Regions from separate parts of the Hominimerdicola intestinalis genome, predicted to be linked through region 1. Evidence: predicted binding sites of a transcription regulator. Region 1 holds the regulator's gene; each other region holds the start of a gene.
What was found. The regulator HrcA, encoded in region 1, represses chaperone genes, less so after heat shock. The targets are predictions, from matches to a motif close to TGTTAGCACTCNNNNNNNNNGAGTGCTAACA.
Positions count from the first base shown of each region.

Region 2: a site for HrcA is predicted at 2,490-2,520, ahead of ACYQ0H_RS07370 (co-chaperone GroES). Genes of this name have one in related genera too.
Region 3: a site for HrcA is predicted at 1,438-1,468, ahead of ACYQ0H_RS04800 (Hsp20/alpha crystallin family protein). Genes of this name have one in related genera too.

Region 1 is NZ_BAAHNZ010000002.1:91,761-101,660, forward strand. It holds gene ACYQ0H_RS02785 (PTS sugar transporter subunit IIABC) at 1-345, shown strand, start outside; RNA gene rnpB (RNase P RNA component class A) at 452-802, opposite strand; gene dnaJ (molecular chaperone DnaJ) at 1,145-2,284, opposite strand; gene dnaK (molecular chaperone DnaK) at 2,415-4,277, opposite strand; gene grpE (nucleotide exchange factor GrpE) at 4,333-4,926, opposite strand; gene hrcA (heat-inducible transcriptional repressor HrcA) at 4,907-5,935, opposite strand; gene ACYQ0H_RS02815 (NlpC/P60 family protein) at 6,362-7,393, shown strand; gene ACYQ0H_RS02820 (LTA synthase family protein) at 7,793-9,900, opposite strand, start outside.
Region 2 is NZ_BAAHNZ010000006.1:113,599-123,498, forward strand. It holds gene ACYQ0H_RS07360 (HAMP domain-containing sensor histidine kinase) at 1-1,405, opposite strand, end outside; gene ACYQ0H_RS07365 (response regulator transcription factor) at 1,398-2,102, opposite strand; gene ACYQ0H_RS07370 (co-chaperone GroES) at 2,623-2,895, shown strand; gene groL (chaperonin GroEL) at 2,957-4,594, shown strand; tRNA gene ACYQ0H_RS07380 (tRNA-Arg) at 4,811-4,887, shown strand; gene ACYQ0H_RS07385 (hypothetical protein) at 6,234-6,374, shown strand; gene ACYQ0H_RS07390 (hypothetical protein) at 6,389-6,574, shown strand; gene ACYQ0H_RS07395 (hypothetical protein) at 6,571-7,050, shown strand; partial or broken gene ACYQ0H_RS07400 (YrhA family protein) at 7,230-7,409, shown strand; gene ACYQ0H_RS07405 (EndoU domain-containing protein) at 7,535-7,747, shown strand; gene ACYQ0H_RS07410 (hypothetical protein) at 7,752-8,111, shown strand; gene ACYQ0H_RS07415 (hypothetical protein) at 8,244-8,882, shown strand; gene ACYQ0H_RS07420 (hypothetical protein) at 8,898-9,392, shown strand; gene ACYQ0H_RS07425 (hypothetical protein) at 9,461-9,900, shown strand, end outside.
Region 3 is NZ_BAAHNZ010000003.1:126,230-136,129, forward strand. It holds gene ACYQ0H_RS04785 (recombinase family protein) at 1-527, shown strand, start outside; tRNA gene ACYQ0H_RS04790 (tRNA-Glu) at 1,076-1,150, opposite strand; tRNA gene ACYQ0H_RS04795 (tRNA-Met) at 1,176-1,252, opposite strand; gene ACYQ0H_RS04800 (Hsp20/alpha crystallin family protein) at 1,618-2,043, shown strand; gene ACYQ0H_RS04805 (6-phosphofructokinase) at 2,240-3,445, shown strand; gene ppdK (pyruvate, phosphate dikinase) at 3,785-6,415, shown strand; gene ACYQ0H_RS04815 (HAD family hydrolase) at 6,566-7,246, shown strand; gene ACYQ0H_RS04820 (hypothetical protein) at 7,249-7,743, shown strand; gene ACYQ0H_RS04825 (GNAT family N-acetyltransferase) at 7,807-8,349, shown strand; tRNA gene ACYQ0H_RS04830 (tRNA-Cys) at 8,467-8,540, opposite strand; tRNA gene ACYQ0H_RS04835 (tRNA-Gly) at 8,546-8,621, opposite strand; tRNA gene ACYQ0H_RS04840 (tRNA-Phe) at 8,640-8,715, opposite strand; tRNA gene ACYQ0H_RS04845 (tRNA-Asp) at 8,782-8,858, opposite strand; tRNA gene ACYQ0H_RS04850 (tRNA-Val) at 8,885-8,960, opposite strand; gene ptsP (phosphoenolpyruvate--protein phosphotransferase) at 9,135-9,900, opposite strand, start outside.

The sequences.
Region 1 (9,900 bases):
CCCTACGACGGCAAACTTTACGCACCATGCGACGGAAAGGTCGACATGATATTCGACACTAATCACGCTGTAAATCTCATTTCATCATCAGGATGTGAAATACTTCTCCATATCGGAATTGATACGGTAAAGCTTAACGGAAAATACTTCAATGCTCATGTATCCGACGGTCAGGAAGTCCATAAGGGCGATCTGCTGATCTCATTTGATATAAAAGAAATAAAGAAAGCAGGCTTTAAGGTCACTACTCCGATGATAATCTGCAATACTCTGGATTACGGTTCTGTAAGGACTGCTGCAAGCGGAAAAATTACTGCGGGAGAAAAAATTATTGAAATAGAATAAAAAGATAAACTCCGGTTCATGTGATTATACCTTGAGCCGGAGTTTAATTATTTTTGAAATACAAAAACGCTTATCCTAAGAAATCGAATAAGCGTCTGTTTTTATTTCTGCGACCAGACCGATAAGCCGAGTTTTGTCTTGTACGGTAATCTATCTAGGCTGGCCGTTGCCGGACAGCTCAAGCCACCTATAACCGCAAGCCTGACGAGCAGCCATTGACTTAACGGTTACCATTGGTGTTGCATCGGATAAGGTTTACATGGCAGCAATATCTCTATTGCTCCGGTGAGCTCTTACCTCGCCTTTCCACCCTTACCGGAAACAAAAAGCTCCGGCGGTATATTTCTGTTGCACTGGCTCTAAGGTCGCCCTCGGCTGATGTTATCAGCTACCCTGCTCTGTGATGCTCGGACTTTCCTCATAAACTTAACGTTCACGCTACCGTATAGCCTGCTCGCAGTTTACATTATAGCATTAAATTTAGTGTTTGTCAATCAGTAATCAGCTTACAGTGGTTTCTTTGATCCTTTTTTTCTAAAAATATATATCATAAACGAACTTAGATAAACAACAATACCGCAGACACCTGAATTAAAATCCGTCAGAGAAGGAACAGCCTGCACTGAATAAAAAGAAAAGAAGATTAATATAAAGCCGGTTGCGCTTGACGGTTTGTCTTTATAACCCATAGGGATGATACTGTAACAGTATTGCAAATATGTAAGCAAAACCAAAGAACCTACAAGAAACAAAAAATAGCGGCAGCTGTATTAAATAGATCACAACTGCCGTTATACTATTATTTGAATTTATCCTTCAGCTTATCAAAGAAGCTTTCCCTTTTCTGATAATTTTTATTGGACAGAGATTCGTCAAACTTTTTAAGTAGACTTTTCTGTTCCTTTGTAAGGTTTTTCGGAACTTCTACATTTACACGGACATAATGATCTCCGCGGTCTGAACGGTAAAGCTTTTTGATACCCTTTCCTCTCAGACGGAATACCGTATTTGTCTGTGTGCCCTCAGGAACGTTATACTTGACCTTTCCGTCAACTGTAGGCACGACTATTTCCGCTCCCAGAGTTGCCTGAGTATAAGTAAGAGGTATATCTGTCCATACATCGTAGCCGTCACGCTCAAAAATAGGATCGGGTCTTACAGTAATATGAACATGAAGATCGCCGTTCTGACCTCCGTTAGTTCCGGCATGGCCTCCGCCCTGAACCCTCAGCGTCTGACCGTCGTCCACTCCTGCAGGTATCTCTATTTCCTTTGTGGAAGCCTTTCTTACCTGACCCTTTCCTGAGCAGACACCGCACGGCGTATCAATAATTTTACCTGTACCTGAACAGCGTCCGCACCTTGACGTTGAAGCAATATTTCCGAAAGGTGTACGCTGCGAGACCCTTACCTGACCTGTTCCGTGACAGTCAGGACAGGTCTTTGGACTTGTTCCTGCGGCTGCACCAGTTCCGTGGCATTCGGGACAGCTTTCTGATCTGTTTATCCTTACTGTTGCCTTCTTGCCTGTGCAAGCCTCCATAAAATCAATTGCAATGCTTGCTTCAATATCCCCGCCTCTTCTGGGAGCGTTAGGGTTCGACGAACGTCCTCCTCCGAAGCCGCCGAAAAATGAATTAAGAATATCGTCCATATCTCCGAAGCCGCCGAAACCGCTGAAGCCGCCTCCCTGACCTGCGCCGAAGCTGGGATCTACACCGGCGTGACCGAACTGATCATACTTGGCCTTTTTATCAGGGTCAGAAAGTACCTCATATGCTTCGTTTACTTCCTTGAACTTCGCCTCACATTCCTTGTCGTCCGGGTGCAGATCGGGGTGATACTGCTTAGCGAGCTTACGGAACGCTTTTTTTATTTCATCGTCAGACGCTCCCTTTGAAACGCCGAGTACCTCGTAATAATCTCGTTTTTCTGCCATATAACATACTCCCTTGATTTAGGAATTTTTATACTGATAATCCTGACCGCCGTTATATACAGCCTAACCGCAGAGTAAAGCCAATCTTTACGGATCGGCTTCCGCTCTGCGGTCTGCGTATATTTTCAAATTATTCAGCGTCAGTAAATTCTGCGTCAATTACATCGTCGCCGTTATTTGCTCCGCCGTTCTGAGCGGCTCCTCCGCCCATATTATTAGGGTCAAAGCCCTGTCCTCCTGCCGCCTGCTGAGCCTGAGCAGCCTGCTGGTATACGTTAGTGGCTATCTTCTGGAAGGTTTCCTCAAGTTCCTTATGCTTAGCCTTTATTTCATCAATATTCGTTCCCTTGAGAGCCTCCTTGAGAGCGTCTATCTTAGCCTGACACTGAGCCTTTTCATCAGCAGAAACCTTATCTCCGAATTCTCCGAGCGACTTTTCAGCCTGGAACGCAAGCTGATCTGCCTGGTTCCTTGCGTCTACCTCGTCCTTTTTCTTTGCGTCCTCAGCAGCAAAAGCTTCAGCTTCCTTTACCGCCTTGTCAATATCGTCCTTAGACATATTGGTTGAAGAGGTAATTGTTATATTCTGCTCCTTGCCTGTTCCGAGATCCTTAGCCGAAACGTGTACGATACCGTTTGCGTCAATATCGAACGTTACTTCGATCTGAGGGATTCCTCTAGGTGCAGGCGCGATTCCGTCAAGGCGGAACATACCCAGCTGCTTGTTGTCCTTTGCAAATTCACGTTCGCCCTGAAGAACATTTATATCAACAGCCGACTGATTATCCGCAGCAGTTGAGAAGATCTGCGACTTTTTAGTAGGGATAGTCGTATTTCTCTCAATGATCTTTGTACAGATACCGCCCATTGTTTCAAGTCCCAAGGACAGCGGCGTTACGTCAAGAAGCAGCAGACCGTCCTTAACGTCGCCTCCAAGAACTCCGCCCTGATATGCAGCTCCGAGAGCTACGCACTCGTCAGGATTGATTCCTTTGAACGGTTCCTTGCCCATATATTTCTTAACAGCCTCCTGAACAGCGGGGATCCTTGAAGAACCTCCGACCATAAGAACCTTCTGAAGCTCCGAAGCTGAAAGTCCGCTGTCTGATAGCGCCTGACGAACCGGTCCCATTGTAGCTTCAACAAGATCGGCTGTCATTTCATTGAACTTAGCCTGTGTAAGCGTCATTTCAAGATGCTTAGGTCCTGTAGCGTCAGCAGTAATAAACGGAAGGCTTATTGTAGAAGAAGGAGTAGACGAAAGCTCGATCTTTGCCTTTTCAGCTGCTTCCTTCAATCTCTGCATAGCCATTTTATCAGCAGAGAGATCTACGCCCTCGGACTTTTTGAATTCGCTTACCATCCAGTCAATAATTCTCTGGTCAAAATCGTCGCCGCCCAGACGATTGTTTCCGGCAGTTGCAAGAACCTCGGTTACTCCGTCACCCATTTCAATAATGGAAACGTCAAACGTACCTCCGCCCAGGTCATATACCATAACCTTCTGGTCGTCTTCCTTATCTATACCGTATGAAAGTGCCGCAGCTGTAGGCTCGTTGATAATTCTTCTTACATTAAGACCGGCGATCTGACCTGCGTCCTTTGTTGCCTGTCTTTGTGCGTCGGTAAAGTAAGCCGGAACAGTGATAACAGCCTCAGTTACCTTTTCACCGAGATAAGCCTCTGCGTCAGCTTTCAGCTTCTGAAGGATCATTGCAGAGATCTCCTGAGGGGTATAATCCTTTCCGCCCATCTTCGCCTTATAATCTGAGCCCATATGTCTTTTGATAGAAATAACCGTATTATCAAAATTAGTTACAGCCTGTCTTTTTGCGACCTGACCTATAAGTCTGTCGCCGTTTTTTGAAACTCCTACTACCGACGGAGTAGTTCTTGCTCCTTCGCTGTTAGGAATTACTACCGCTTCGCCGCCTTCCATAACTGCTACGCAGGAGTTAGTCGTACCTAAATCTATACCTATAATTTTGCTCATAATGATCTTCCTTTCAATAGTTATTATACTTTTTATTTAAAGGCTTGCCCATAAACTACGGGTTTGCCACTACTACCATGGCGTATCTTATTACTTTATCTCCGATTTTATATCCCTTTTGGAAAGTTTGTGCAACAATATTCTCTCCAAGCTCAGGGTCTTCTATCTGATTGACCGCATTTGCAATATTGGGATCGAAAACCTCTCCTGTCGGATCTATGATCTCAACTCCCAGCTTTTTCAGGCAGTCACCGAATTGCTTGAAAATCATTTCAACGCCCTGCTTATAGGTTTCATCAGTCGTTTCAGCTTCAAGCGCCCGTTCAAAATTATCAAATACCGGAAGTATTTCGCTTACTGCATTTCCCTTTGCGGTATCGGTGATCTCAAGCCGCTCCTTTGCTGAACGCTTTCTGAAATTATCATACTCCGCCATAAGTCTTAAATACTTATCGTTAGCGGCGTCAAGCTGCTCTTTAAGCTTTTCCTCCTCGGTTTTCTCCGGTTCTCCGGCTTCGCTTTCAATATTTTTTTCAGCCGCAGCCTCCTTCTTCTGTGTTTCCTGTTCTTTGTTTTCCTGCTCGTCTAAGATTTCTTTCTCGTCAGCCAATTTATTACGCCCGCCTTTCTTAGATTTTTTCTTCCTCATCGGACTCATCACCTTTTTCGGATATAAGATCGGTTATGCGCTGTGAAAAATATTCCAGATAGGGAATAAACTTTGCGTAATCTATTCTCATAGGACCTATAAGTCCCAAAGCGCCCGCCTGTCTGCCGTCCTTTCGGAAAGGAGCCGCAATAATAGATGAATTGTGTATTACAAATTCGTCCTTTTCGGGAGAAAACATAACCTGCAAGCCGCTGAAGCTTTCGTTTATAAATGACATGATCTCCCGTTTATTATCAAGGAAACTTATGATCTCGTTCTGGTTGAAATCCTTGCAGGTAAGCAGATTAGCCGCACCGGCAACAGAAATATCCTGAGCTACAAGTTCCTTTGAAAGCTTTACCAATTCTGAAACCAGCGGAGCTAAAGTCATCATATATGTGCCCATTGCAGTTTTTATACTTTCAAACATTTCTTCCGAGATTTCTCCAAGCGGAACTCCCTGAAGATTTTGCTGAAGATAATTATCAAAAAATTCAAGCTGCTCATGTGAAAGATCGAACTCCAGCCTGCACACCTTATTCTTTATTGTACCGTTTGAGGTTATCATAAGGATAACATACATTCTCTTTCCCGTCGGTATGACCTCTACCTTTGAAATTACAGAGAATTTAGGAGTTGCATTGGCGACTACCGCAGCGCATTTTGTAAGCTCCGCCAAAGCCATTGAAGCCGACTGCACCAGATCCTCTTCGGTAACCGCACCTTCGGGAAGCATTGCGTCCAGACGGCGCTTTTCGTCTTCGCTCAGCTGATTGTTTTCCATCAGATTGTCAACGTAAACACGGTATCCGAGGTAAGTCGGGATCCTGCCGGCTGACGTATGAGGCTGCTCCAGATAGCCCTGCTTCTCAAGCTCCGCCATCTCGTTTCGTATCGTTGCCGACGACGCATTTACATATGACATTATCGCCCTGGATCCGACAGGTTCTCCGGTTACTAGATACTCCTCTACAACCGCCGTCAGAATTTTTAATTTTCGGCCGTCCACCCTTTCTCACCTGCCCGATTATTTAGCACTTAATATTTCAGAGTGTTAGCACTCATTATCTCTGAGTGCTAATTATAGTTTATACCCTTTTTAATACTTTGTCAAGGGGTTTTAAAATATTTTTTTACTAAATTTTATTTTTATTATCAGCAGGTTTTTGTGCAATCATACACAATATACCTAAACAAGCTTAAAATAAAGCAGCAGACGCATGAAATAAACAGCATTATTTACTTTTTATGTAATTTTGTTTGTGCAATGCAACTAAATTAATTACAAAATGGTTACATAGGTTACAGCAAGGGTACGAAATTATTTCAGAAAAGTAGTAAATAGGCCGAAAATCTGATATAATTATATATGCAGATGATAACGGCTGATTTATTACGCTGTAATTTAAACACAAACAGCGCAGAACTTGAAAGGGTGATAATTATTATATTCAAAAAAATCGCAGTTACTGCACTAATAACGGCAATGGTGATAACGGGAGCTGTTTTTCCTGTACAAAGCACCGGAATTTCAGAAATAACTGTTATATCCGCCTCCGCTGCGGATGCTTCTTTATCTAAACCGAAAATTTCTGTTAAAACTACTTATGGAGACAAAATTGAAATTCTTATCGACAATGCTTCTTCATACAAATCGGGAACAGTATTTAATGTATATGTAAGCGGTCATCTGTCTGTCAAAGTAAATCTGTCAAAAGTCAAGTCGAACAAGAATACGATAAATCTTTATCATAACGGAAAATACTTTAAACCCTCAACTAACTACAGCATAAAGGTCAAGGCGGTAAATAACGGAAAGGAATCAGCTTATTCATCTACAATAAAAGCAAAAACAAAGTCGAAAACTTATTTTTGCATAAACAAAGGAACTCAGCTGTACACCGCAAAAAACAAGAAAATGGTCAAGTCATCGAAAACAGACTCACGTCAATCAGCAGTAAGCCGGCTTTCCAACGCCAAGGGAACGCTGATTTCATATCTGCCTCAGAAAACATACAGCGGAACATACATAAAAATAACAGAGGGAAAATATAAAGGCAAATATGCAAAGCTTGACGGAGGGAAAAACGTATACCGAATATCCGAAAGCGAAGCCAAACGCAGAATAGTAAGCGATTATGCCGCAAGCATGAACGGAGGAAGATATGTCTGGGGAGGTTCTTCGTTTAAGGCTACCGACTGCTCCGGACTGACTATGCAGGCATACTCAAAAATCGGAGTAAAGATATCCCACAGCGTAAGAACTCAGGCTTCAAAGGGAAAATCCGTCAGCGTAAAGAACATGAAACCGGGTGATATTCTTGTTCTTAACAATTACAGTCATGTGGCAATGTATATAGGCGGAGATAAAATGGTCCACGCTATGAATTCAAGGGACGGAATAAAGATACAGCCTATATCCTATCTCAAATATTACAGAGTTAATACTGTCAGAAGACTGATATAAATTTTAGTTTTATAACTGAAAATTCTAAAACCGGACTTGTTGCGGCAATTTGCCTCATTTAGTCCGGTTTGTTTTTATATAAATATTAAAACGCCTTTTAAGAATACTTCCTTATTATCCGGCAAAAACTAAATTCGGAAAGGAGGCAAGTCCATGCACGAACCTTCAGCAGTATATAATATTCCGCGCATGGGCAAAAAATATGTCTGATAAAAACAAGAAATCTGCCGGCAACAACCAATGGGTAACAACTCACCAGAAATCAAAACCTGACAAAAGGGACAGACGCGACGGACCGGGAGGAAACTAATAGGCTGAAAAATTAAACTGACTAAAAACAAACGTCCGTATACCGATCAAAGTATACGGACGTTACTGATAATTATCTTATATAGGTGATCAGGCTGCAAACAATCTGTCGCGCTCGTCTGCTGAAGGCGGAGAGAAGATCGAGAATTTATCCTTGCCCACATCAGTCGAGTTCATTCCGTCGCCGAAGCCCTGGTCGGTTTTATTTATCATATCATAATAGATTATAGCGTTTGAAATATTTATTCTTTCCTCTGAGTAACTGGAAAGCTCGCTTATATAATTTTCATCGACCACTCCGTCATTAATTCTCAGATCCGCTGCTTCACGTCCGTAAACCTCGTCCTTGGCGGTTTTATATATACCGTGCACTTCCTCAGAATAGATAGGGTTCGGAGTATCCTTATAGACCTGATTGCAGGAAGCATATTTTGCAACATTTTCATAACCGGTTATATCAAAATACTTTTCCTTCTGACTGTTATAATAAATAGTATCGGTAAGGAAATTTCCATTTGGGAAAATAACGATATTTTCTTCATCATCTCCAATAGAGAATATATCATGTCCGAGCGCATACTTATTCTCAAAGCCCAGCATATTTCCCAAAGTAGGCTGAACGTCGTACATACCCATTACCTGAGTGATCTCTTTAGGCTCATAGCCTCCGTCCTTAGACCAGATTATAAACGGAACTTTTCTGTTTATATTGTAATAGAAATCATCTACCGGAATATATCCGTCATCATCGTCGCTCAGAACTTCCTGGGTAAAAGGATTATAGTTATAGTAATACTCATATTCCTCTTCCTTAACCTTAGCGTCGTGGTCGCCGTAGATCACAATAACAGTATTATCAAGCAAACCCTGCTCATCAAGCTCCTCCATCAGCTGACCGATAGCTTCATCGGCGTAATGAACCGACTTGAAATAGCTGCCAAGCTTAGTTCCTTCGAGGAAAGGAGCGGATATCTCCTCATAAAGACCGGTTTCCTCATTGTATTTTTTATACTTGAAATCCACATCGAAATCGCTTACCCTCTCTATATCCGTAAAAGGAGTATGATTGGTAAGCATTATAAGAGTTCCGTAAAAGTTCTTGTTCTGATCCGCAATATCTTTGATCTTAGGAACTGCCTGATTGAAAAACGATTTATCGGAAAGACCAAGACCTATAGTTTCATCAATATTAAAATCGGTAGTATAATTAAAAAACTTCTGATAGCCAAGAGAATTATGCAGGTTCATTCTGTTCCAATAAGACCCGTTATTACCGTGCATACTAAACGTATAATAGCCCATATCTCTAAGCATACTCTGAATAGAGGTATAATCCCTGTCCCAATAGTTTATAGCTACAGTTCCGCTTGACGCAGGCATAAGCGAGGTTGAAAAAGTAAACTCACTGTCCGAACTAGTTCCGACGCTTTCCTGAGCATAAAAATTAGAGAAATACAGACCCTCCCTGGCAAGCTTGTTCAGATTAGGAGTAAGCTCCTCTCCGTTCATGTAGGTATCAAGAGCAAACTGCTGAATACTTTCGGCATGTATAGTCAGAACATTTTTACCCTTGAAGATATTTGAATATTCATTATCGTTGCTTACCTTATCGACTTCATCCTTATCGTTGTAAAATTCCTTAAACGCCTGCTCGCTTTCATCGAAACCAAGCATCATATTGACTTTTGCGTGTATACAGGAAACAGTATCGCTGATCTGATATGTATACAGTCCGAAGGTTCCGAGAACATATTCCCTGTTCCATTGCTTTGCAAGACGGGATACATCCGTACCGGTAAGCGTAGTTGCAAAGATCCCTGCTACGCTTACAGAAACCGCCAAGGTTCCCAAAGCGTACTTTTTGCCCAGCTTTTTTTCCTGAAGCCTTATAAAATAATCAGGATTCTTCCTGCGGATAAAAACATACTCAGCGATCAGAAATAATATTGACCAGAGGAATATAAGATCCTTAGGCTCCATTATATTTTCGGTAACTGCGTCTATTACCCCTCCCAGCTGAGAAGCTGTGGAAATAAGCGAAACGGAAATAAAAGATTTATAGTTTGTATAATAAATCGAATTTCCCGCAGAAAGCAAAGCAAAAACGCACGTCCAGATCATATAATATACAAACCTGCGTTTTGGTTTGAAGCAATATGCAAACAAACCGATAAAAAGCACTGCAGCAATATCCGCAA
Region 2 (9,900 bases), on a different contig from region 1:
TATTGGGAATCGTAAAAACAAATTCCGTATATTCGCCCTGAACGCTTCTTACCATAATCTTGCCGTTGTGAAGCTTTATTATTGAACGGACAATATTAAGTCCCAGGCCTACTCCTGCTGCGTCAAGTCCCCTTGATTTATCAGTCTTATAAAAGCGGTCGAAAACCAAAGGCAGCTCTTCCTCGCTCAGCCCCTCACCGCTGTTCTTGATTGAAATTACGGTCATATATCCGACGGGAGTAAACGTGAATTCAATATAACCTCCGTCATTTACAAATTTTATGGCGTTTTCAATAAGATTATACATGACCTGATGAATAAGATCGCTGTCGGCGTACAGCATTACCCTGTCAACGTCCAGTCCTTTTATCTCGATATGCTTCTCCTCAAGACGGTTCTCAAAGGTAACGAGGGAATCAACAATCGGTTCAAGCGCCGAAAAATACTGCATATCAGGCTTAAGCTCCCCTGCCTCTATCTTGGCAAGATTAAGCATTGAACGTACAAGCCTTGTAAGACGGTGAACCTCTGAGGAAATAATTTTAAGATAATGCCGCTCCTCTTCCTTTGGGATAGTTCCGTCAAGCAGTCCGTCTACAAAGCCCCCGATCGAGGTCATAGGCGTTCTAAGCTCATGTGAAACGTTTGCCACAAAGCTGTTTCTCATTGTATCGTAGTTTTTCAGCGACGCCGCCATATCATTGAACGCATTGCTCAGCTCTTCAAACTCCTGAACATTATAGGTAGGAAGTGCGACCGAAAAGTTTCCTTTTCCTATTTCCTTTGAAACTGCAGCGATCTCCTTTACCGGCTCTGTAAGCTTCATAGTAGTAAAATACACGATTATAAGTACGATTATAATAACAATAACCGTAGATATCCCGAATATCTCCATAATATTCCAGATATAATAATCCTGATTGGACTTTGTGCTTACAGCAAGCAGATAATAGGACGGACCGTTAGCCTCAAAGGATATTCCGACAATATGACACTGCTCTTTAAATGAGCCGTCAAAATCTCCGTAGACATAGCTAGCCTCCGAGCCGAAGCTGTCAAGCATTGCCTGTGGTATTTCTACGTCGGCATATGTTCCGTCATAATTAGAGCTTATAAGCACTCCGCCGTTTTTGTCGGTAAGAATAAAATCGGCGTTGCAGCCCATTGAATATTCCTTTATTTTATCCGTTACCCGTTCCTTCCAGTCCGAAGGAGAAGCTATCATAACGCTTTTTGAATCCTCCGCAAGAGAAAGCACGTTTTTCTCCAGCAGATCCTTCTTTTCCTCAAGAAAATACCGAGAAGAAACAAGCAGTAATACTGCTCCTAAGCATATAAAGCTTATGAGTATTACTGCTGAACAGATAACAAAGTATTTAGAAAAAATGCTCCGGCGATTACTCATGTGCGTTTTCAAGAGCCTCAAACTTATAGCCTACGCCCCATACGGTTTTAAGCGCCCACTTATCGGAAACGCCCTCAAGCTTTTCACGAAGTCTTTTTACATGAACGTCTATAGTTCTTGAATCACCGTAATACTCAAAGCCCCAGACCTCGTCAAGTAACTGATCGCGGGTATATACGCGGTTGGGATTTGAAGCAAGATGGAAAAGCAGCTCAAGCTCCTTAGGCGGAGTATCTATAACCTTTCCGTCTACTCTCAGCTCGTATCTCGTCATATTTACAGAAAGCTTGTCATACTTTACTTCCTTGATCTCAGCTTCTCCTGAGGCCTGTCCTACTCTGCGGTATACCGCTTTGATCCTGGCAATAACCTCCTTGGTATCGAACGGCTTTACAACGTAGTCATCAGCGCCCAGCTCAAGTCCCAAAACCTTATCAAAGGTTTCTGACTTAGCCGTTATCATAATTATCGGCACATTAGATTTCTTTCTTATCTCACGGCATACCTGCCAGCCGTCTATACCCGGCAGCATAATATCAAGAAGAATAATATCCGGCTTCAGAGCGTTGAATTTAACAACTGCTTCCTCTCCGTCGTGTGCAAGTATAACTCCGTACCCCTCTTTTTCAAGATAAAGTCTAAGAAGCTCGCAAATATTCTTGTCGTCGTCGACAACCAAAACTCTGCCCAATGACATATAATCTTCCTCCTTATAATCAAACTATACTGCGGTTTTTTAATTTTGAACAATCCGCAAGTTAATTTTCAATTAATATAAGCATTATAACAAATTCACAATCAGATATATTGTATATTTAGTTAATATATTATTAATATTCTGTAAATTTCAAGAATATCGTTAAGCAAGGTTTATAAAGTGACAATAATTAAGTTAATTAATTAATAATACTGGCTTTATATGTAAGCAAATATGACCGATGAATAAAAAAACATATACGCTGTTTTAATCTGTTAAAAATTGTCCAAATTATATTATATATAAAATGCATTTTTGTGCAAGCCTACAAAGTTTCAGAAAATTACGCATATAGACTTGAAATTTCTGAAAAAGGTATTATAATATAATTAGCACTCAAAGATAAGGAGTGCTAACACTTGAAAAGCTTGTCTGCTAAAAAGCTTTATTTAAAGCAGTACAAACAAATAAAAATCAAAAGGGATATATTCCCTGATAAAATCAGAAGGAGAGGATCATTATGACAATCAAACCGCTTCAGGACAGAGTAGTTATTAAAATGGTAGAAGCCGAGGAAACCACTAAGAGCGGAATCATTCTTGCCGGCTCCGCAAAGGAAAAGCCTGAGGTAGCTGAGGTAGTTGCAGTAGGTCCGGGTAAAAAGGACGTTACAATGGGCGTAAAGGAAGGAAACAAGGTTCTTATCAGCAAGTACAGCGGCACAGAGGTAAAGGTTGACGGCGAGGAATATACAATCGTTAAAATGGATGATATTTTAGCTGTTGTAGAATAAACTGACGCATTATTATAATAGTATATGGCAATTTATAAGAATTAATCGGAGGTTGATTGAAATGGCAAAAAATATTATTTACGGCGAGCAAGCCAGAAAATCCCTGCAGACCGGTATTGATAAGCTTGCAGATACGGTAAAGATAACAATGGGACCTAAGGGAAGAAACGTTGTTCTTGACAAGAAATTCGGTTCTCCGCTGATCACAAACGACGGAGTTACTATTGCAAAGGAAATTGAACTTGAGGACGCTTTTGAGAATATGGGCGCTCAGCTCGTCAAGGAGGTTGCGACTAAAACCAACGACGCTGCAGGAGACGGTACGACTACCGCTACACTTCTTGCTCAGGCGCTTGTACGCGAGGGTATGAAGAATATTGCCGCAGGCGCAAATCCTATGGTAGTAAAAAAGGGTATGGCAAAGGCTGTAGACGCTACAGTTTCTTCTATCGTTGAGAACTCAAAGAAAATTGAAGGCTCTGCCGATATTGCAAGAGTTGCGACTGTTTCCTCCGGAGATGAGAGCGTAGGCGACTTGATTGCAGAAGCTATGGAAAAGGTAACAGCCGACGGCGTTATTACTATCGAGGAATCCAAAACTGCCGAAACCTACAGCGAGGTAGTAGAGGGAATGCAGTTCGACAGAGGCTATATTGCTCCTTATATGGTAACTGATACCGAAAAAATGGAAGCTGTTCTTGACGACGCTTACATTCTCATTACCGATAAGAAGATCTCAAATATTCAGGAAATACTTCCTCTTCTTGAGCAGATCGTTCAGTCCGGAAAGAAACTGCTTATAATTGCCGAGGACGTTGAGGGCGAAGCTCTTTCAACCCTTATCGTAAACAAGCTGAGAGGAACATTTACCTGCGTTGCAGTAAAGGCTCCGGGCTTCGGCGACAGAAGAAAAGAAATGCTTCAGGATATTGCTATTCTTACAGGAGGTCAGGTAATTTCCGAAGAGCTTGGACTTGAGCTAAAGGAAACTACAATGGATCAGCTTGGAAAGGCAAGACAGGTAGTTATCCAGAAAGAAAACACCATTATCGTAGACGGCGCCGGATCGTCCGACGATATAAAGGCAAGGGTTCATCAGATCAAGGCTCAGATCGAAACAACTACCTCTGATTTCGACCGTGAAAAGCTTCAGGAAAGACTTGCGAAGTTGTCGGGCGGAGTTGCTGTGATCAAGGTTGGTGCCGCTACAGAAGTAGAAATGAAGGAAAAGAAGCTGCGCATTGAGGACGCTCTGGCTGCTACAAAGGCGGCAGTAGAGGAGGGTATCGTTGCCGGCGGCGGAACGGCTCTTATCAATGCTATGCCGGTCGTAAAGAAGCTTTGCGCCAAGCTTGAAGGCGATGAGAAAACTGGAGCTAAGATCGTGCTTCGCGCTCTTGAGGAGCCTGTACGTCAGATCGCTGCTAATGCAGGTCTTGAGGGAAGCGTAATTATCGACAAGATCGTACGTTCCAGAAAGGTCGGCTACGGCTTCAACGCTTATACCGAGGAGTACGTTGACATGATCCCTGCCGGAATCGTAGATCCGACAAAGGTTACCCGTTCAGCTCTTCAGAACGCTGCTTCGGTAGCTGCAATGGTTCTTACAACCGAAAGCCTTGTTGCAGATATCAAAGACCCTCAGGCTGATGCCGCAATGGCTGCAGCTGCAGGCGGCGGAATGGGCGGAATGTATTAATCATACCCGCAGGCAGAAATATAAAATTAATCCCGCTGTTCGGAGATTTCGGAACGGCGGGGTTTTTATATTTCAAAACACATACACAAACAATAAAAATCCAATACAGCGGTCAAATATGAATAGAGTGTAAAAAAAGCTGTCAATTAACTGTTCCACTTGACATAATGGTACTATTATGATACAATAGTATAGTTGAAACGAAACATATCATATGCGCTGCTAGCTCAGCTGGATAGAGTGACTGGCTACGAACCAGTAGGTCAGGGGTTCGAGTCCCTTGCAGCGCGCCATGCTTATTGAACAAGACCCATAACTTATTCAGTTATGGGTCTTGTTCAATAAGCATTAAATGCCATTTAGCTATATTATAAGTTAAGCAAGGTGATTGCTTGCGTTTTATAATATAAATGTTTCTTATTTGATGATTTCTTTCGCTCCACTTTTTCCGAGCGGCTGAGATTACATCATACCTCAGACTTTAGCGCCCCTTGTAATTGGACGAAGTGACTGCTGTGTAAACGGCAAGGGCGGACATGATGTAAAAAACATTACGTTATAAGAATGTTGTTTGATTGAGGTGACGCCACATGAAAACAAGGAAAATAGGCTGCGCTTTATTACCGGCGGTCTAACTGCTTGCAGGCTGTGCAAAAAACAAGCACAGCGCAGTCGGACACATACAGTAAAGCGCATTTGGCATATTACGAATGGAACAGGACACGACGCTTCCAGTGTTAAACCGCATTCACTTAACTTTTTAAAGATGGTTTTTTAAGAGAGTTAAAAGTATAAAATCACTGCTGCAAAAGCTACTAACGAAAACAAGAATTGATTGGCGAATTTATTAGCTTCAACTGCCCCGCCCATGGTTTTCATGGACGGGGCTTGTTAATGTTATATCACTTCTGATGACAATACCTGTGACGGAATTTTCTGTTATTCAGAGGGTTTATCTTTGCACGAAAATCTCAGTATATTTTTAGAAGATAATGATTTGGATATAAAAATGTGAGATTGAAATATTCGGCTAGTTGTGATATACTGTTTGTAGCAGACAAAGTGACATATCGGTAGTTGTGTAGGTATTTGCTGTGAACCCTTGGTATTATTCAATTGATATGTTTTGCGTTTTAGCTGTCCTGTCGTCGGTCTTATTATTTGCATTGTTATGCTGCTTAAACGCTGCAAAAATAAAAAAGTAAACGGATTATAATCATTTCTTTAGTTGCAAATATTGCTTTGATTGGTACAGTTGTTGTGTATGCTTTTTCTCATTCAACTTATTATAAATATAATGATTGGTCCATATTGCAATCTGATATCCATATTGTAGAAAAAAGTGTGGAGAGTTTGATTTAGGAGAGATTAAAGACAATAAAAAAGGCAAAGTTGCGTATTACATTTACACGGATAATGGACCTGTCATGCCCGACCACTTAAAACACTATTATTATATTGAGTATGACGAAAATTAAATTGTTTATTCTGTATATGACGCTTGTCAACCGGGTGGTTGATAATTAATCCCAATTTATCGACTAAACCAATAAACAGAATCCATCCAGCCGTTATGATAAATCATTAGGATTTGATATAGGACATTTTGATGATGGTGGCGGATTAGTGAGAATTCGGATTGAATTTAAGAATGCCGTCTGGAAACGAGTTAGGAGCAAATACTCAATGGCTACCAGGAGGATATACACAGGGTGGAATTGTTGAAGCTACAATTACTTCACCAAAACCAAGTGAATATATAATTTCTAAAATAAAATAAATTGAGGTAAAGTTATGAAAAAGATTTTTGAAGAGTATGGTATTGAAATTTTAACTGAAAACGGAAAATATCACGTTAAATATGATGCTGGTGAGATAGTTGAACAATTTGATACAATTGAAATTAGCGAATCAGATGCAATGCGTGCGCAATTAAGTGAAAAAGATGCATATGATTTGATACTTGAAAATCAAATATGATGTACATTAGAGAGATGCTATTAGAAGCGTTAGAAAAAAATGAAATAAAAAACTTTTTATGCGGGGATGGTGAATATAAGATAGAGCTATCGCAGTATGTGCCCGGAGCGCTACCTACAGATACAGGAAGAATTTTAACTGATGCGATTTATGCAGAATATAAAAACAATAGTAAAATAAAAAAGAAATTTGAAGACTCATTAATTGATATGTTAAATGGATCAGTGGTAGAAGCGTATATGGCAGTAGTATATTTTATTGATATTTTATTTGACGAAAAACATAATATAGCTACATTTAAAATAGATAAAGAAAATATATTGCCTTTTTTAAGGGAGATCATTAAAAAGAGAAAAGTAGAATTTATGAGCGAAATAACATTTACAGATGGCATAGTAAAAAAAGAAGCATGGAAGGATATTGTCCGATGGAATAAAGTTTGTCAAATGAAATACGGAATAATTTTAATTGAGTAATTATTTGTAATTTGCCGGAAGATTAGGCAATGCATTAGGAATTAAATTATGTGGAAAGAAAAATTTGATATGTTATCTTTAAAAAAGAGAAAGTATGGTGAAGAATTTAATAAAGGTGTGTCAGAAACTGATATGCATAATTTTAAAGAAACTGTTAAAAAACATTAAGTGCAAGTCTCCCAATTGATTATATAAATGTTTTAAAACAAGTGAATGGATTTAAATTTAATGGAATGATTATGTATGGTGTTGACAAAGACATATATTCAAAAGAAGAAAACCAATCCATAAACGGTTTTATAGAAAATAATCAACTATGGCATAATAATAAAAACTTAAAAAAGTATATTTTTGGATAATATGATATAACTTGGTTTGTATAGAACATTAATTCTAACCATACTGAACTATTAGATAAGCCATCTGGAGATCCTTCTAAAAAATTCAGTGACTTTTTAGATATGTTAGAAAACATGCTAATCAAATGCCAATAATTTTTTCTTTATTAGTAATCATTATTTTTTCAAAAGATATGAGTCCGCAGGATGTAGTAAATGCAATAAATGAGGCATATAAAAATAGAAAATTACGTCGTGGAAATGTATACATAGGAAATTCAAAAACTGGAATTGAGATAAAAATGTTTATTGATGAGAACGGCAAAATAATATCAGCTTTTCCATCAGAACAGGAGTAAAAACATGAATAAATATAAATTGAGAAAACTTAAACTAGATAATAATGAAGAAGTGTTACTAATTGATTTTGAAAATAAGAAGTATGAAATACTATCTACATTTTTAGAGGATGATGTAACACCTTTTGAAGAATGGATAAAAGAAAATTTCGACATGGTAATAGAAGGAAAGGAGAGCAAGCGAGAAATAGCCGGTAATGTATGCGGAGTGGAAATAACTTTACAAAAAACAATGATATATGATATGCTTGCCGAGGACGGAATGGGAAACTGGTGCGAGGTAGACACAAAGGAATTGCGCCAATTGATAGACGAATGGTGTGAAAAAGTCAGAGAATTTAAAGCAGAAAAGAAAAACTCATGAGAAAAACTCTGGTTGAAGTATTTACACAGATGTAATTAGATACATATATGATTTGCGACAGACTACATGACATCGGAGCTTAACCTGAATCCGTCGCAGAGGATGATAACAGGAATAGCTTCCGGAGTGCTGATGGATCATGGTCTTAATAAGGCTGATAATTATTTTAATTGGTCGGGATTAAGACAGAAGAGTGATCTAAGTTATGTTGGTAAAACGGATGCTTATTTAAAAAATAAGCCTTTTAGTTCTGATATGTCGGCAGAAGATGCAGCGAGGTATGATGATTATTGGAGAAATTTAGGAATAGGCTCTGAAAAAACATGGAATGAATATTTATCTTATAATCCAAAGGGTAATATTGATGAATATTTTAAAATTATTAAAGATCAATCTCCTTGGCCGAATGATTTTATTCCACAAAATTCAGTTTTATTACCAGGTGATAAATTTAATATAGTTTTGGACTCTAATCAACCAATAACAAAACCAGGAAGATTTGCTACCACTAACGAAATCAAATGTATTAAAGATGTAAGAAATAATTTAGCGGTTAAAGTCGATTGGAAACAAGACCCAAAAGTTGTTGTATCATATGTTGTGAATGAAGGAGCTCAAATACCTGTTTTAAAAGGTTTAGTAGGACCACAATTAGATTTAAATGCAAATTGTTTTTATCCAGGTGGATATAATCAATTAAATTTATTATTGGGGTATGATGTGGATATGATGAAATACTTAAATATAGGTTCAGTAAAGATAATAGACTGATAAGGAGATAGTAGTATGATTAAAAATTTAAGTTGTAAAAATGGAATAGTTAGTTGGAATGATATTAAACTTAAAATAAAAAATGCTTTTTTGGCAACTGAAAATAAAGGAATTATACAAGTAAAATGCGGTGAGAATTATGTTGAACAAGAAGTACAATTTTACGATGAAAAAGGATCCATGATATTAAAATATAATCTGATTACTAATACATTACTTACTACAAATAGACAAATCGTATTAGCAGAGATCGAACAGGTTATGCCATATAATAATAAAATCGTTATATTATGTAATAAGAATAAAATTATCGTTTTGAATGGTGATGAAGAACAAGAAATTCGTCCAATCAATGGGTATATCTTCAACTATTTAACATTTGAAAACGGCAATTTAATTGTTATATGTAATGGTGATAAAAACCATATGGATAAGTTCGGAAGACTTACAAGAAAATTTAATCTTGATGATATGAATTGCTGTTTAATTGATAAAGGAATTGCGTATTAAATGCAGAAGATTTATCACGTTTTGAGTTAGGAATAGAACGTCTTGACTCAGTAAATGCAGATAGAATATTGGCTGAATCGGCTGATGATATTTTGAATATCAGAAATGACGGAGATATAGTTAGTAATATTGATGATTATTTAAAAAATAAGCCTTTTAGTTCTGGTATGTCGGCAGAAGATGCGGCGAGGTATGAAAATTGGATGAAAGTACGAGAGGGTGAACTTAATATTGACTATATACAAGCAGAGAAAAAACTAAAAATTAAACTTATTACTGATGGATACAACATAATTAAAACTGAGCCAGCTTTGGCGGCTAATGCAGATTGGTACGATATGGGATTTACTAATCCTCCAATTGCTGAAAATACTATTGCTTATACAGTGGAGGCAGGAGATCATTCATATTCAAGGGTATATTTAGAAGGATATAATAATGCTATGAGCAGTTTTATCGTTCGAACAGATGATATAGCAGAATTAACTGCAAATGAAATAGCAAAAAA
Region 3 (9,900 bases), on a different contig from region 1:
CAAGCCGAGGAATGACAGAGAATGCAATAAAGGGAAAATTCAACGGCGGTCATATAACCTATGGTTATACGATTGACAGCGAAAAGCATTTTCAGAAGCACGAAACGGAAGCTCCGATAGTAGCAGAGATTTTCAGAAAATATGCTGAGGGTGAGGCTATCCGCAGCATTATTGACGACCTGACAAGCAAAGGCGTTACAAATCGTGGCAGGAAGCTGACATACCATTTCATCAACTGGATTTTGAAAAATCGCAGATATATCGGAGAATATACATTCCGAGATACGATGAATACGGACGCAATTCCACCGATTGTTTCAGAGGAAATATTTGATAAGTGTCAGAAAAGATTATCTGCAAATAAGCACAAGGCGGCAAGCTTTAAAAAGGTTGATGAACGCTATTATCTCACAGGTAAAATCTTCTGCGGCGAGTGTGGAACTTCAATGTCGGGCATTAGTGGAACGAGCAAAACGAAAGAAAACTATCGCTATTATCAATGTATGAAATCCAAGAAAAAGACCTGAAAAAAGAAAATCGTACAGAAGGCTTTGATTGAGGATAAGGTTTTTGACTCGATTATGCATATACTCAAAGACAAAAGTCTTGTTGCTAAAATCAGTGAGAAATGCTACGCAATGCAGAACACGGAAAGCTCGGAAGTGCCCATTCTTAAAAAGCAGTTAAAGGCTGTGAAAAAGGAAATTGCTAATGTTATGGAGGCAATTAAGGCTGGAATTATTACAAAATCCACGAAAACAACGCTTACTGACCTTGAAGAAAAGCAGGAGGCAATCGAAGTTGCACTTCCCAAAGAGCAAATCTGCCGCCCGATACTTTCAAGAGAGCAGATTGAATTTTGGATAATGCAGTTTGCGAAAACAGATTTCAAGGACGAGCTTCAGAAACAGCGTCTTATTGATATTTTCATAAATAGCGTTTTTGTTTATGAGGACAGGCTTGTTGTTTTCCTCAATTTCAAGGAGGGCGAGGTTACCCTGAGCCTTGAAAATGTAAACGAGGACATAAAAAAAGAGAACACCCACAAGTGTGAGTGTTCGTCTTCGTTTGTAAATGGTGACCCGTACGGGAATCGAACCCATGATTCCGCCGTGAAAGGGCGGTGTCTTAACCGCTTGACCAACGGGCCTTGTGATATGAGAGCGTTGTATGAATGGTAGCGGTAACTGGATTTGAACCAGTGACACCCTGGGTATGAACCAAGTGCTCTAGCCAACTGAGCTATACCGCCTTAACCGCAGCCCTCATAGCGACTTAATTATTATACACTATAAAATTGGGCTTGTCAACAGTTTTTTATAAAAAAAATGTTTTTTTAGCTTTTTTGTTTACTTGGCACAATTTCAAGGCACACCTATCAGCTGTTATTGTTTGCTGCGACAATATATTAATGCCCTAATATTATATAAGTTATTCCTTTAGCACTCTCAACCGAAGAGTGCTAATTTTCATCTGCTTTTCACAAAGTTATGACACAAAAAACATAATACAGAACTATTATATAGATAACAAAAGAAAGGTGATACCAATGTATAATAGATAACACTTAAACCAAAATAAAATTATTAATGTGTATTATAAGAAGGAGGAATTTATATGTTTGGACTTACGCCGTTTGAAAGAAAAAGCTTTGACCTTTTTGACGCTTTTCATGACTTTGAAAAGGATTTTTTCGCAGGTAATATGCCGATAAATTCTTGCAGAACAGATATACGTGACGATGGAGATAAATTTGTGCTTGAAGCTGAGCTTCCGGGATTTGATAAAAGCGATATAAAGCTTGATATTAACGGAAATTACCTGATCCTGTCAGCAGAGCATAACACCGAATCTGAAGACAAATCAAAGAATGGCAATTATATTTGCCGTGAACGCAGCTTCGGCTCGTATCAGCGCAGCTTCGATATTTCAGCCGTAAAAGCAGATGAAATAAACGCCGAATATAAAAACGGTGTCCTGACAGTTGCGCTTCCTAAGAAAACCGAAAGCTCGCCTGGCATTAAACGCCTTGAGATCAAATAAATTTTACAGCCTCCGCACCGTAGAGATGCGGAGGTTTTTGCATTTGATATAATGTAAATCGTTTACCGTCATGTGTTTTTTGTTTAAAAGGGAAAACTTTAAGGAAGAAGGTTTAAAATCTTTGCCTTTCTTAATATTTTATGATACAATATATTATAGAAGTTAAAATAATTCTAATAAAACGGAGGATTTATAAATGAACATCGCTGTCGCCCAGTCCGGAGGACCAACCTGTGCAATCAATGCGTCGCTTGTAGGAGTTTTCAGGCAGGCTCTGAAAACCCCTGAAATTGACGCAGTATTCGGATCTATTAACGGTATTGAAGGAATCATAAACGACGAACTAATAGACCTGAAACTTATAATTAAATCAAATGAGGATATGGAGCTTTTAAGGCAAACTCCCTCTACCGTACTCGGCTCCTGCCGCTATAAGCTTCCCGCTTCGGAAAAGGACAGCGCTGTTTATGAAAAAATAATGTGCTGCTTTGAAAAGCACCGTATAGAGGCATTTTTCTATATAGGCGGAAACGATTCTATGGATACCGTTATGAAGCTTTCCGAACATCTCAAAGCTGCCGGCTCCTCCGTAAAAGTTATTGGCATTCCTAAAACAATCGACAACGATCTCCCTGTTACCGACCATACACCCGGCTTCGGTTCGGCGGCAAAGTACGTTGCTGCAACCGTTCAGGAAATTATTCGGGACAGCTCGGTATATTCAATTGAATCTATCACCATTGTTGAAATTATGGGGCGTCATGCCGGCTGGCTCACAGCCTCTACCTGCGTACTGCGCGCCAACGGAGAAATTGCTCCGCACCTGATCTATCTTCCGGAAAGAGAATTTTCAGTTGAAAGCTTTATTGAGGACGTCCGAGCAATGCAGGCAAAGCATAAAGCCGTTGTTATTGCGGTTTCAGAGGGCGTTGAAATATCGGAAAAGGACGGAGATTTCCGTTCAGGAGTTACAGACAGCTTCGGTCATAAGTATCTTTCGGGAATCGGCAAGGCATTGGAACAGATACTCCGAAAAGAGATCGGCTGCAAGGTACGGTCTATCGAACTGAACGTTATGCAGCGATGCTCCTCTCATATATGCTCGAAAACCGATATAGACGAAGCTGAGGAAATAGGCTCAAAGGGCGTTTCCGCAGCTCTCAGAGGTGAAACGGGCAAAACTATGGTTTTCAAAAGAATTTCAAGCTCTCCGTATGTCGTCACAATTGAATCCACCGATGCTTCCAATGTTGCAAACAAGGAAAAGTTTTTCCCTGAAAAATGGATAAACAGTCAAGGAAACAATGTTACAGATTCCGCTATTTCCTACTTTTTTCCCCTAATACAGGGCGATGTTAAAATTGCAATGCGAAACGGAATGCCGCTGCATTTTAAGCTGTAGTCTATTTTAGATCATATCGTCGTTTAAGGGCTTATTAAAAACGGCTGTATGAATTTATTCAGGTGATTTTATCAATAAGCCTGTACCCACAGCCCTGAAGTTATGATATGCTGTTATTTTTACGCATTTTTATTGTGCAAAGTGTACGAAAAAGGCTGAGAAACATTGTGCAAAAATCTCTGTCAAAAATATAGAAAAAACTATAGTAATTTATGAAATAATCTGTTATAATAGAATTGTTACCGTATGATAGGCTTGTAATGTCCTGACAGCTTTAATAGGATTGTCAAGGTACTATAAAAATACGGAATTCAAAATTTTTTTTGGAGGTAGATACCAATGGCAAATAAGTATTGTTACCTTTTCTCCGAGGGTAATGCTAGCATGAGAGAACTCCTCGGCGGTAAGGGCGCTAACCTTGCAGAAATGACCAATATCGGTCTTCCTGTTCCTCAGGGTTTCACGATCACAACCGAAGCCTGCACACAGTATTATGAGGACGGTAAGCAGATCAATGATGAAATTCAGGCTCAGATCAATGAGTATATCGGCAAAATGGAAGAAATCACCGGAAAGAAATTCGGCGACAAGGAGAATCCTCTTCTCGTTTCTGTACGTTCAGGTGCAAGAGCTTCAATGCCCGGCATGATGGATACGATCTTAAACCTCGGTCTTAATGAAGAGGTTGTAGAGGTTATTGCTGAAAAGTCAAATAACCCAAGATGGGCATGGGACTGCTACAGAAGATTTATTCAGATGTATTCCGACGTAGTTATGGAAGTCGGCAAGAAATATTTTGAAGAGCTTATCGACGAAATGAAGGCTAAGAAAGGCGTTACTCAGGACGTTGACCTGACTGCCGACGACCTCAAGGAGCTTGCAGGTCAGTTCAAGGCCGAATACAAGGAAAAGATTGGTTCAGACTTCCCTTCAGATCCTAAGGAACAGCTGATGGGAGCAGTTAAGGCTGTATTCCGTTCATGGGACAACCCGAGAGCTAACGTTTACAGAAGAGACAACGATATTCCTTATTCATGGGGTACAGCTGTCAATGTTCAGTCGATGGCTTTCGGAAACATGGGCGACGACTGCGGTACAGGCGTTGCATTTACCCGTGACCCTGCTACAGGCGCCAAGGGTCTGTTCGGAGAGTTCCTGACAAACGCTCAGGGCGAGGACGTTGTTGCAGGCGTTCGTACACCTATGCACATCTCCGAAATGGAGCAGAAATTCCCTGAAGCTTTCGCTCAATTCAACGAGGTATGCAATACTCTTGAAAATCACTACAGAGATATGCAGGACATGGAGTTTACAGTAGAACACGGAAAGCTTTTCATGCTCCAGACAAGAAACGGAAAGAGAACAGCTCAGGCTGCTCTGAAGATCGCCTGCGATCTCGTTGACGAAGGTATGAGAACTGAAGAAGAAGCAGTTGCTATGATCGACCCGAGAAACCTCGATACACTGCTTCACCCTCAGTTTGACGCAAAGGCTCTTAAAGCCGCAGTTCCTATGGGCAAGGGTCTGGGCGCTTCTCCCGGAGCTGCCTGCGGTAAGGTCGTATTTACAGCAGAAGACGCTGAAGCTTGGAATGCTAAGGGAGAAAAGGTCGTTCTCGTAAGACTTGAAACTTCACCTGAGGATATTACAGGTATGAAGGCTTCACAGGGTATTCTTACAGTAAGAGGCGGTATGACTTCACACGCTGCAGTTGTTGCCCGCGGTATGGGAACCTGCTGCGTATCCGGCTGCTCTGATATCGTTATGGATGAAGCTAACAAGAAGTTTACTCTCGGCGGCAAGGAATTCCACGAGGGAGACTATATTTCCATCGACGGTTCTACAGGTAACATCTACGACGGAATCATTCCTACAGTTGACGCTACTATTGCCGGTGAATTCGGAAGGATCATGTCATGGGCAGACAAGTACAGAAAGCTCAAAGTAAGAACAAATGCCGATACCCCTGCTGACGCTAAGAAGGCAAGAGAGCTTGGCGCTGAAGGAATCGGTCTCTGCCGTACTGAGCATATGTTCTTTGAAGCCGACAGAATCGCTGCTTTCAGAGAGATGATCTGCTCCGATACAGTTGAAGAAAGAGAAGCTGCTCTCGCTAAGATCGAGCCTATGCAGCAGAGCGACTTTGAAGCTCTTTATGAAGCACTTGAAGGAAATCCTGTAACAATCAGATTCCTTGATCCTCCTCTTCATGAATTTGTTCCTACAGAAGAAGCTGATATTAAGGCGCTTGCTGACGCTCAGGGCAAGTCCGTAGAAACGATCAAGGCTATTATCGCTTCCCTTCACGAATTTAACCCGATGATGGGTCACAGAGGCTGCCGTCTTGCGGTAACTTATCCTGAAATCGCAAAGATGCAGACAAAGGCTGTTATTAAGGCAGCGATCAATGTTAAGAACGCTCATCCCGACTGGACTATTGTTCCTGAAATAATGATCCCGCTTATCGGCGACGTTAAGGAGCTTAAATACGTTAAGAAGGTTGTAGTTGAAACTGCTGACGCTGTTATTGCAGAAGCCGGTTCAGACCTCAAGTATGAAGTTGGTACAATGATCGAGATCCCGAGAGCCGCTCTTACAGCTGATGATATTGCTAAGGAAGCTGACTTCTTCTGCTTCGGAACCAACGACCTTACGCAGATGACATTCGGCTTCTCAAGAGACGACGCAGGCAAGTTCCTTGACGCTTACTACGACGCTAAGATCTTCGAGAACGATCCGTTTGCTAAGCTTGATCAGACAGGCGTAGGCAAGCTTATGGAAATGGCTATCAAGCTTGGTAAGCCTGTAAATCCGAAGCTTCATATCGGTATCTGCGGAGAGCACGGCGGAGATCCTACATCTGTAGAGTTCTGCCATAAGATCGGTCTTGACTATGTATCCTGCTCGCCTTTCAGAGTGCCGATCGCGAGACTGGCTGCTGCACAGGCTGCTATCGCTGACAAGAAGTAATTCTTAAACAGGATAACATAGTGCTGTAAACAAATTAACCTCCACGGCTTTCTGGCTGTGGAGGTTTTTGATGTTTCGGAATCCATATGAGAAAATGTTAGACAAACACACAAATTTATGATATACTGAGCATAAAGCGGAGAGTGTTAAATGAACTATAAAGCTATCTTTTTTGATCGGGACGGTACGCTTACATATTTTGATAGCAAAAAGGAATTTTGGCGTAACAATATTATTAGCGAATGGAGCGGAAAACCTTTTGTATTACCATATGACAAAATGATGAAACTTTTTGAACTTGCCAGCGAAGGAAGAACACCTTGGTATAGAACCGTTGATGATGAACGGGAGTTTTTCAAAAAGTTTTACAAATATTTACTGATCGGTGAAGGCGTCAAAGAGGATATAGATAGCCGTTCTACATTATTGTTTAGTAAATTGTGGTGCAATAGAGATCGGGTTCTGTTTCCTGAAACGATTGAAGTGTTGGAGTATTTTCATAGTCACGGATATAAAATGGGCGTGATTAGCGATACCTCTCCGTCTCTTGAATATACCTTGCAACAATTAGGAGTTTCAAAATATTTTACATCATTCACCGCAAGTTCATTAGTCGGGGCAGGAAAACCAAGCCCAGTCATTTTTAATGCAGCTTTGAATGCACAAGGCGTTTCGGCAAAAGAAAGCTTATATGTTGATGATCATAAGCCGGAAGCCGACGGAGCAAGAGAACAAGGCTTCACTTCTTTTTTGATAGATAGAAGCGGCAATAATTCTGATAAATGGAGTATTCAAAGTTTAAAGCAGTTAATTGATTTTGTGGAGAAATAATTATGATGACAAATCAAATCGAAGATTACATAAAAGAAAGCTTAATTGATGAAGCTAAAGCATTGGCTTTAGAATTTGTCGATTTTTTAAGAAATAACAATATAGAATTTTACAAGGACAATAGTTCTTGTTGGAAAGATAAAATATATTATTGGCTTAAATTCAAGGGCGAATGCGTTGCTTTCATAGCCATAAAAGATCCTGACGAGCCTAAAAATCTTTGGACTGTTTGGTCTAATGATAGTACAGCTTTTAGCAACGACATTATGGATGATGAAATCAAGAACAATGCTTGGAATCATATTGATTTCTGTGCTCATTGCGGTTCTTGTAACGGCGGCAAAAATAAAATCATCTTCGGAAAAGAATTTAACGGAGTGTGTGGTTGCACATTTAGAGTCGATAATCCACAACGAAGCGATTTACCTTTCTTAAAGGAAATGGTGAAACTATGTAAATTGTATATTTCCAACCATGATATAATTAAGCAAGGTTGAACAGAACTATAAATATGAATTTGACCAGATATATTTGATTGGGCATAATTGGAGGGTAATACTATGAAACATTGTGGAACACAACAAATTCAAACATCTCGTCTGCTGTTAAGACCATTTACAGATGGGGATTGTGATAATATGCTAAAAAATTGGGTATCCAATCCTCTGGTACAGACTGAATACGGCGAACCTGTTTATACAACTCTTTCAGAAGTAAAACAACTCTTAGATAAATGGCAAAAGAATTATTCTAATTCTGATTTTTACAGATGGGCAATCATAGAAAAGAAAAGTTTGGAAAACATAGGGCAAATCGCCTTTTGCAGGGTTTATTCCGATTGTAAAACCGCAGAAATCGAATACTGTATAGGCGAAAGTTTTTGGGGCAACGGATATGCAAATGAAGCATTATCTGCTGTTATCGACTATGTGTTTTCCAATACAGATTTTCACAAACTTGAGGCTTATCATCGTATAGAAAATATAAAATCAGCAAGAGTATTGCAAAAATCGAGTATGCATATTACAGATGCTGTTCAAAGGTTTGTCAGAGAAGGCACTTTACCCAAAGGTGAGGTTTGTTATTGCATTACTAACGATTAGATAACTTCCAGTTTGTAGGTCAGATTAAAACAGAATATTTTACATAGCAGTCAAGAAAAAGCTTGGCTGCTTTTTGCACAAAAAATTCCCGCCATCATTTGATAACGGGAATCACACTGGAGGCGCCACCCGGATTTGAACCGGGGATCAAGGTGTTGCAGACCTACGCCTTACCACTTGGCTATAGCGCCTTATATGGAGCGGATTACGAGGCTCGAACTCGCTACCTCCACCTTGGCAAGGTGGCGCTCTACCAGATGAGCTAAATCCGCATATTTTTATAATTACGATGGTGCCTCCGGACGGAATCGAACCATCGACACGGGGATTTTCAGTCCCCTGCTCTACCTACTGAGCTACAGAGGCAAATACCTAAAGCACTCAGCTTTGTATGCTTTAATACAGTATATGCAATAGATTTAAAAAAATGAATGGCGACCTGAATGGGGCTCGAACCCACGACCTCTAGCGTGACAGGCTAGCGTTCTAACCAACTGAACTACCAGGCCATAAAGCGAATGAAACTCATTCGCTATGGTGGGAACAACAGGGCTCGAACCTGTGACCCTCTGCTTGTAAGGCAGATGCTCTCCCAGCTGAGCTATGCTCCCACATTTTTATCGCTTCAAGCGACGATATTAATTATACACTATCTTTTGCTATTTGTCAATAGGTTTTTTAAAATTTCTTTTGAATTACCGCACAGATTTATTATCAGCCCGAATAACCTAAAAATCCCGGCTCGGACTGATAATTTTTCTGCGGCGATTTAATTTTACTCTTACCTATAAACCGTATCTTTCAAGTACACTCTTTTTATCGCTTAGATCCAGCGTTCTTATTTTGCTTCTCAGTGGAAGAATGCGCGGCGGAGCAACTGATATTTCGTCTATTCCCATAGCCAGAAAGACCTCGGCAAGAGAAAGGTCTCCGCCAAGCTCTCCGCAGATCCCTACCCATTTTCCGTATTTATGAGCATTATCGCAGGCTGTTTTCATCAGTCTTAAAAGCGCCGTATGATTATTGGGGCAATAGCTTTCAAGCCGCATATTCTGCCTGTCCATTGCCAATGTGTACTGCTCAAGATCGTTGGTACCTATGCTGAAAAAGTCAGCCTCAGGAGCAAGCAGGTCGCTTAAAACCGCAGCAGCAGGAGTTTCTATCATTACACCTATCTCAATATTGTCGCTGTAAGGCTGTTCTGACGCTCTCAGCTGTGTCTTAGCTTCTTCTATTAGGACTTTAGTTCTTCTTATCTCCCCAACATCTGTGATCATAGGAAGCATTATTGCAAGCTGTCCATAGACTGACGCCCGTAATAACGCCCTCAGCTGAGTTTTGAACATCTCGGGCCGTTCAAGGCACAGTCTTATAGACCGCAGCCCGAGAGCAGGATTTTCTTCCTTTTCAAGTCCGAAATAACTGATATTTTTATCAGCGCCTATATCCATAGTACGGATTATAACTCTCTTTCCATTCATCTGCTCAAGAACTCTGCGGTAGCTGTAAAACTGATACTCCTCGTTAGGAGAGTCATTGTTTTCGAGATAC